3 regions of the Streptomyces sp. NPDC060194 genome follow, and region 2 is predicted to be linked to each of the others. Evidence: riboswitches for the same ligand, from Rfam matches in the RefSeq annotation. Region 2 holds a riboswitch; each other region holds the start of a gene.
What was found. Region 2 has a riboswitch for cyclic di-AMP ahead of ACFWEG_RS28920 (peptidoglycan DD-metalloendopeptidase family protein). Riboswitches for the same ligand answer to the same signal wherever they lie in the genome.

Region 1: it holds a riboswitch for cyclic di-AMP, as region 2 does, so the genes downstream of both, ACFWEG_RS09020 (M23 family metallopeptidase) here and ACFWEG_RS28920 (peptidoglycan DD-metalloendopeptidase family protein) in region 2, are expected to answer to the same signal.
Region 3: it holds a riboswitch for cyclic di-AMP, as region 2 does, so the genes downstream of both, ACFWEG_RS08775 (transglycosylase family protein) here and ACFWEG_RS28920 (peptidoglycan DD-metalloendopeptidase family protein) in region 2, are expected to answer to the same signal.

The regions. Positions count from the first base shown of each region.
Region 1 is NZ_JBHWZH010000028.1:16,663-18,957, forward strand. It holds gene ACFWEG_RS09015 (PrsW family intramembrane metalloprotease) at 1-205, shown strand, start outside; gene ACFWEG_RS09020 (M23 family metallopeptidase) at 231-1,358, opposite strand; cyclic di-AMP (ydaO/yuaA leader) riboswitch at 1,370-1,525, opposite strand; gene ACFWEG_RS09025 (PP2C family protein-serine/threonine phosphatase) at 1,776-2,295, opposite strand, start outside.
Region 2 is NZ_JBHWZH010000285.1:1-2,171, reverse strand. It holds gene ACFWEG_RS28920 (peptidoglycan DD-metalloendopeptidase family protein) at 29-967, opposite strand; cyclic di-AMP (ydaO/yuaA leader) riboswitch at 970-1,135, opposite strand; partial or broken gene ACFWEG_RS28915 (serine/threonine protein kinase) at 1,401-2,171, opposite strand.
Region 3 is NZ_JBHWZH010000027.1:14,495-16,789, forward strand. It holds gene ACFWEG_RS08770 (transglycosylase family protein) at 1-772, shown strand, start outside; cyclic di-AMP (ydaO/yuaA leader) riboswitch at 904-1,092, shown strand; gene ACFWEG_RS08775 (transglycosylase family protein) at 1,098-1,844, shown strand; gene eno (phosphopyruvate hydratase) at 2,076-2,295, shown strand, end outside.

The DNA.
Region 1 (2,295 bases), on a different contig from region 2:
CGCCCGGGCCGCACTGGCGCACGCCGCCCGCGCGACGGCCCCCGCCCGCCCCGCCCCCCTGCCGTACGTCCCCGCCCAGAGCGGCCCGGCGTACGGCTACGGGTACCCGGCCGCCCCGCCCCCCGGACAGCAGAAAGCCGCGTACCCGTACGGTCCCCAGCAGGTTCCGTACGGGTACGCGGCCCGTGATCCGTATCGCGCCTGATCGCGCGAGTGCGGGCGCGGGCGCCTCAGACGGTGAGGCCCTTGCCCCGCAGCCAGGTCAGCGGGTCGATGTTCGATCCGCCGCTCGTGTGCACCTCCAGGTGCAGGTGGTTGCCGGTGGAGTTGCCGGTGGAGCCGACTCTGCCGATGACCTCGCCGGTCGAGACCTTCTGGCCGACGCTGACGCCGATCGACGACTGGTGCGAGTACGTCACCTCGGTGCCGTCGTCGAGCTTCAGCACGGTGTGGTAGCCGTAGCTGCCCGACCAGCCGGCCTGCGTGATCGTGCCGGAGTGCACAGCCTTGATCGGGGTGCCCGCCGCCGCGGCGAAGTCGAGGCCGGTGTGGGCGCCGGAGGACCACATGGAGCCGGCCTGCCCGAAGGTGGAGGTGATCGTGTACGAGGAGACGGGGAGCGTGTAGCTGCGCGCCAGCTTGGCGAGCCGCTCCTTCTCGGCCTTCTCGGCCGCGGCCTCCTCGGCCTTCTTCTTCTCCGCGGCGGCCTTCTCGGCCTCGGCCGCGGCGGCTTCCTTCTGCTGCTCGGCGGCCTGGTCGGCGGCGGCCTTGGCGGCCTTCGCCTCGGCGTCGGCCTGCGCCTGGGCGTCCGCGGCGGCCTGCTGCTGCTCGGCCTGCTGCAGGATCCGCGCCCGCAGCGTCTCGCCGGCGGCGGCGCCCTCCTGCTGCGCGGAGTTGACGACGGAGAGCGGGGTCGTCGTGTCGAGCGCCTGGGTCACGTCGGCGGAGCCCTGCGGGGCGGCCTCGGCGTCGGTGGAGTCCTCGGAGTCGGCGAGCAGCGCGCCCACGCCGGGCAGCGACTCGGCGTCCGGCAGGGAGTCGGCGACCGCCGAGACGCCCGGCAGGTCCGCCAGGGATATGGAGACCGCGGGCCGCTCCTGCGCGGAGGCCATGCCGGCCCCGCCGACGGCGGCGATCACGCCGACGCCCAGGACCGTGGAGCTGCGGGCGAGACCGCCGCGCTGCTTGGCCACCCGGTGCTTGCCGCGGACCGGACGGATCGTCTCGGCGCTGGGGTTCCACTCGCCGGCCGCCGCGGCGGGTCCGGCGGACACCCACGGTTCGGTGGGCAGGGGGTCCGGACCGGACGCTCCGTCGAGCAGTGCGACCGACTCGGGGGCAGGGCTGTTCGACGCCACGGAGGCGCTCTCCTTTCCTTCCTTCTCGCCTACCGGGTTAGCTGACGGGTTCGGAGCAGGAAGGTCTCCTACGGTCACCTCGACGCCTGAACAGAAGGCGTGAGATGCCCGATTCACCCCAAGAAGTGGTTCCCCGGTTCCCTTGCGGGATTCGGCGCGTGCGCACGGAGTCGACTCTTGCGACGACTGTGACGACCGCTGCGTTATCGAACGTTAATAGACGGCGGGCCTCTATTCCAAGCCGTTCTTGTTGATCGTTAAGGCTTCCGGCCTGGACCAATGCGGCGACGGACGGGCGAAACGGGGCGAGTTGCTCGTGTCCACCCGATGTGATGCCGGTCGCCTGCGTGCTGACGGTTCGTCAATCCGCGCCCACGTGGTCACCTACGGCCACGGCGGCCGTCGCCGTACGGGCGCTCAGCCCGCGCGGGCGGGCCGGCGGAGCGCGAGCAGCGCCATGTCGTCGGTCGACTCCCCGCCGGTGTGCGCGAGGACGTCCGCGGCGACGGCGTCGAGCAGCCGGCAGGGCTCGGTGAACGTCCGGCCCGCCAGCCGCTCGGCCGGGTCGTAGAAGACGCCGTCCGCGTCCCGGGCCTCGCTGAGGCCGTCGGTGTACAACAGCAGCGTCGCCCCCTCCGGGAACGCGTGCTCGCGCGCCCGGTCGGGCCACGAGGCGAGGTCCCCCATGCCGAGCGGCAGCGCGAACTGCTCCGGCAGCAGCACCTCGACGTGCCCGTCGGCGTGGAGCATCAGCGGTTCGGGGTGGCCGCGGTTGACCGTCCGCACCACCTCGGCGCCGTGCGGGATCTCGGCGAGCACGGCGGTGGTGAAGCCCTCCACCGCGTCGAGGCCGTCGCGCCGGGTGCCCTCGCGGGCCAGCGCCCGCTCCAGCCGCAGGGCCACCGCCTCCAGGCTGCCCTCCTGCTCCGCGGCCTCC
Region 2 (2,171 bases):
AAGGCGCCCGCCCCTGGGGGTCGTTCGGTCAGACCGAGACGCCGTGCGCGCGCAGGAAGGCGACCGGGTCGATGTCCGAGCCGTAGTCCGGGCCGGTGCGGACCTCGAAGTGGAGGTGCGGGCCGGTGGAGTTGCCGGTGGAGCCGGAGAGGCCGATCGTGTCGCCCGCACCGACACTCTGGCCGGCGGAGACGGAGATCGACGACAGGTGGCCGTACTGCGAGTAGTGGCCGTCGTTGTGCTTGATGACGACCTGGTTGCCGTAGGCGCCGCCCCAGCCGGCGGAGACGACGGTGCCCTGGCCGATGGACTTCACGGTCGAGCCGGAGCCGGCCGAGAAGTCGACGCCGGTGTGCGAACCGCTGGACCAGCTGCCGCCGGAGGCGCGGTAGGGGGTGGAGGTGCCGGCGTCGACCGGCTTGACCCAACCGCTGCTGTTGGAGGAGGAGTCGGCGGTGGCGGGCGCCTCGGCCTGCTTGGCCTCCTGCTGCGGGGCGGCCTCCTGCTTCGGCGCGGCCGGCTTCGGGGCCTGCTGCTTCGGCGCGGCGGGCTTCGGGGCGGCGGCCTTCGGGGCCTGCTGCTTCTGCGCGGCCGGCGCGGCCGAGCCGTCGAGCTCCAGCTTCTGGCCCGGGTAGATCAGCTCGGGGTTGCCGCCGATGACGTCCTGGTTGTCGGCGTAGAGCTGCTTCCAGCCGCCGGCGACGTCGTGCTCCTGGGCGATCTTGTACAGGTAGTCGCCGCCGGCCACGGTGTAGGTGGACTTCTCGGCCTGCTTCGGCTGCGCGTGGACGGGCGCGGAGCGGAAGGTGGCGCCGGCCTTCGCGGCGGGGGCCGCTTCGGTCGAGGCGTGCGCCTGGGCGGCGCCGAAGAGCGGGAGGGCGAGGGCGGCGGAGCCCGCGCCGATGGCGGTGATGCCGCGGACGACGCGACGGGGACGGACGCGCTTGTGCTGTGCCTTGATCGGCATGCTGCATTCCTCTCCGACGCCTGCGGGGTTAGCTGTCGGGTTCGGGCTGGAGATGCCCGGCCGCGGCGACGCGGCTTCACCCCTAGCGGCCCTGGAATACGAAGATCGAATTCCGGGACCGCGTACTGAACGGGTCCCCCGCTCCTGCCGATTCGGTGATTCGAAGTCGGATTCGGTGTCCGGGCGGCGGCAGGATTAGGCGTTCCGTCCGGAGTCCCTGGGACGTTAAGTGACGGATGAGCCGCAGAACAAACGCCGTTTCTTCACAACTGATCCTTACGGCGAATACGGCGGCACGTTTCCGTCACTCACCGTGCGCCCGGCGTCGAAGAGCCCTTGCGGCGAGAGGTCGCATTAGCTGGGTCACACCACGGAACGTCATCGGTATGACCCCGCTCACCCCGGCGGAATTCGGCGGGATCGGTGACCGAAGTCAGGGCCGGAAGCCCCGGAGCACGCTGTCGAACTGCTCGCGGGTCTCCGCCCACCGCTCCTCGGGCGAGGACATGTAGACCACGTACTCCGTGCCGTCCCGGTCGATCCAGGACTGGGAGATCGCGTGCCGCGGACCGCGGGAGGCGTCCTTGTCGCCGGCGGTCCAGGTGAACTCCCAGCGCGCGCCGGTCAGGTCACGGTAGGTGTTGGCCACGAGGCCCAGCCGCTGGTAGCCCGGCCGCTTCGAGACGCCCCGCTCCAGGTCGGTCTGGTGCTCGTAGGGGCTCTCCCAGTCGGTCTCCGGATCGATCGCGATCCGGACGAAACGGACACCGCCGTCGGGGGTGTAGTCGATCTGGCCGTTCTCGGTCCGCCGCTCCCAGCCCTGCGGAAGGAGCAGGCTGAAGCCCTCGGGGTCCTCGACACGGACCCAGCCGTTGGGAACGCCGTCGGCGGGCGACGGGGACTGCCCTCCGGCGGTGCCACCGCCGGTGTCCTCGCCGCCGGAGGGGGACGGGGACGGCCGCTGCTCCCCCGACGCCGAGGCGCTCGCGGACGGGGACGAGCCGCCGCGCCCCGAGCCGCCGCCCTTCCCGTCGTCCAGGACGTAGCGCGAGCTGGCCGCCACTCCCCCGCCGACGAGCGCGGCGGCGACCAGCGCGCCGACCACGGCGGGCCACCGGCGCCGCCCGCCCTGCCGCGCGGGACCGTACCCGGAGCCGGTCGCCGGCCCGTACGCCGCGTCGGCGGCGGTGCCCGAGGGGCCCGG
Region 3 (2,295 bases), on a different contig from region 2:
GGAGACCTGGGCGCGGTACGGCGGTCTCGCCTACGCGCCGAGCGCCGACCTCGCCAGCCGCTCGCAGCAGATCGCCGTCGCGGAGAAGGTCCTTGAGGCCGAGGGCCCGGGCGCCTGGCCCGGCTGTGCGGACATCTCCGGGCTGGCGAAGGCGGCCGGCGGCTCCGACGAGCGGCCCCAGGTCGACCCGGGCGCGTCCGCGAGCCCCGCGGAGACGGCGGCCGAGCGGAAGGCGGAGAAGCGCGAGAAGCGCGGCGGCCGCGACGACGAGCGCGAGCCGACCGGATCGAAGTCCCCCCGGCCGGCCGCCTCCGCGTCGGACGAGACGTCGAACGACCCCGTGCCGCGCGGCGGCGCCGACGTGACGACCGGCGAGGCGACGCCGTCCGCGTCGGGCTCGGGCAAGCACCGGGGCAGGCCCGCCGAGGAGGCCGGGGAGGCCCTCGCGGGACGGGAGTCGGAGGACGGGGCCGTCGAGGAGCTGGCGGGCCCGGCGCCCGACGACGCCCGCGCCGACGAGGAGCACGCCTCGCGCGGCACGGACGCCACGCGTGACGAGGATCTCGCGGCGGGGCGGTACACCGTCCGCGAGGGCGACAACCTCTGGACGCTCGCCCGCTCGCACGAGGTCGAGGGCGGCTGGTCCGCGCTCTACGAGGCCAACAGGGAATCGGTCGGCGAAGATCCGGATTTGATTCTTCCTGGTCAGAGCCTGGATTTCGGTGTGAAGCAGGAGGCGGGACAGAAGTCCGGGGCCGAGAGCGCCGAATGAGACATGGATAACTCCACCCCCTGTCGTCTTTGAACTTCACCGGGTTGTGTGTTTAACGTCGACTCGCTCGCCGAACCAGGCGGGCCCCGACGACCGTCACGCCGAATCCTGCCGGCGGACGTCGGGCATCGACGCGTAAAGCGCCGTAGGCAGGAGCGGGGGAACCACAGGTAAGCCGCCTGGACCCGCCGCCCTCGGAAGCACGAGGGCGGTACGGAACCGGGCTTGGGGTGAAGAGGCGGGAACGCAGGTTCCCGCCGCCGGGCACTCACTGCGCCCGAACCCGACAGCTCACCTCGTAGGCGTCGGTGAGGAGATCTGTTTCATGCTGCTTTCGAACAAGTCCAAGCACCGCCGCCCCTCCAAGGCCACCCGCATCGCCGCGTTCGCCGGTGTGACCGGTGCGGCGATCGCCGCCCCGCTGCTGGGCGCCACCAACGCCTCCGCCGCCTCGACCTCCGAGTGGGACCAGGTCGCGCAGTGCGAGTCCGGTGGCAACTGGTCGATCAACACGGGCAACGGCTACTACGGCGGCCTGCAGTTCTCGTCCTCCACCTGGGCGGCGTACGGCGGCACCTCCTACGCCCCGTCGGCCGACCAGGCCTCCAAGAGCCAGCAGATCGCCGTCGCGGAGAAGGTCCTCGCCGGTCAGGGCAAGGGCGCCTGGCCGTCCTGCGGCGTCAACCTCGGCGCCGCGGACACCTCCAAGGCCCCGGCCGCCGACGAGCAGCCCGCGCAGGAGCAGCAGGCGCAGCCCGAGCAGCAGCAGGCCCAGCCGCAGCAGCAGGCCCAGCCGCAGCAGCAGGAGCAGCAGGCCCAGCCGCAGCAGGACCGCTCGCAGCAGCCCGAGCGCTCGACGCGCTCCGAGGCCCGCCAGGCCCCGGCCGCGCCGTCCGACCACACCTTCAAGAAGGGCGACGGCGAGTACAAGGTCGTCAAGGGCGACACCCTCTCCAAGATCGCCCGTGAGAACAACGTCTCCGGCGGCTGGAACAAGCTCTTCGAGCTGAACAAGGACATCGTCAAGAACGCCGACGTGATCTACCCGGGCCAGCAGCTGCACCTCAGCTGATCCGGTCCCGCGATCCCGCGCGGCAGCCGTACCCCGTTCCGCCGCGCCCTCCCCGGGCGCGGTGGGGCGGGGTATCTTGTTTCGTAGCGAAACAAAATGCTTCCGAGGGACGGCACGACCCGTCGTCCCGAGGGCCGGGCGTTCGGCAGGCCGACGGCCGCCGTGCGGTTAGGCTCTGAAGACCAAGCAGTGCGGCGGCCCCGCGACGGGGCCGCACATCCGAGAATGGAGATGCTCGTGCCGTCCATCGACGTCGTCGTAGCCCGGGAAATCCTGGACTCCCGAGGCAATCCCACGGTCGAGGTCGAGGTCGGCCTCGACGACGGCAGCACCGGCCGTGCCGCCGTCCCCTCCGGCGCCTCCACCGGCGCGTTCGAGGCCATCGAGCTGCGCGACGGTGACCCGAACCGCTACCTCGGCAAGGGCGTCGAGAAGGCCGTCCTCGCGGTCA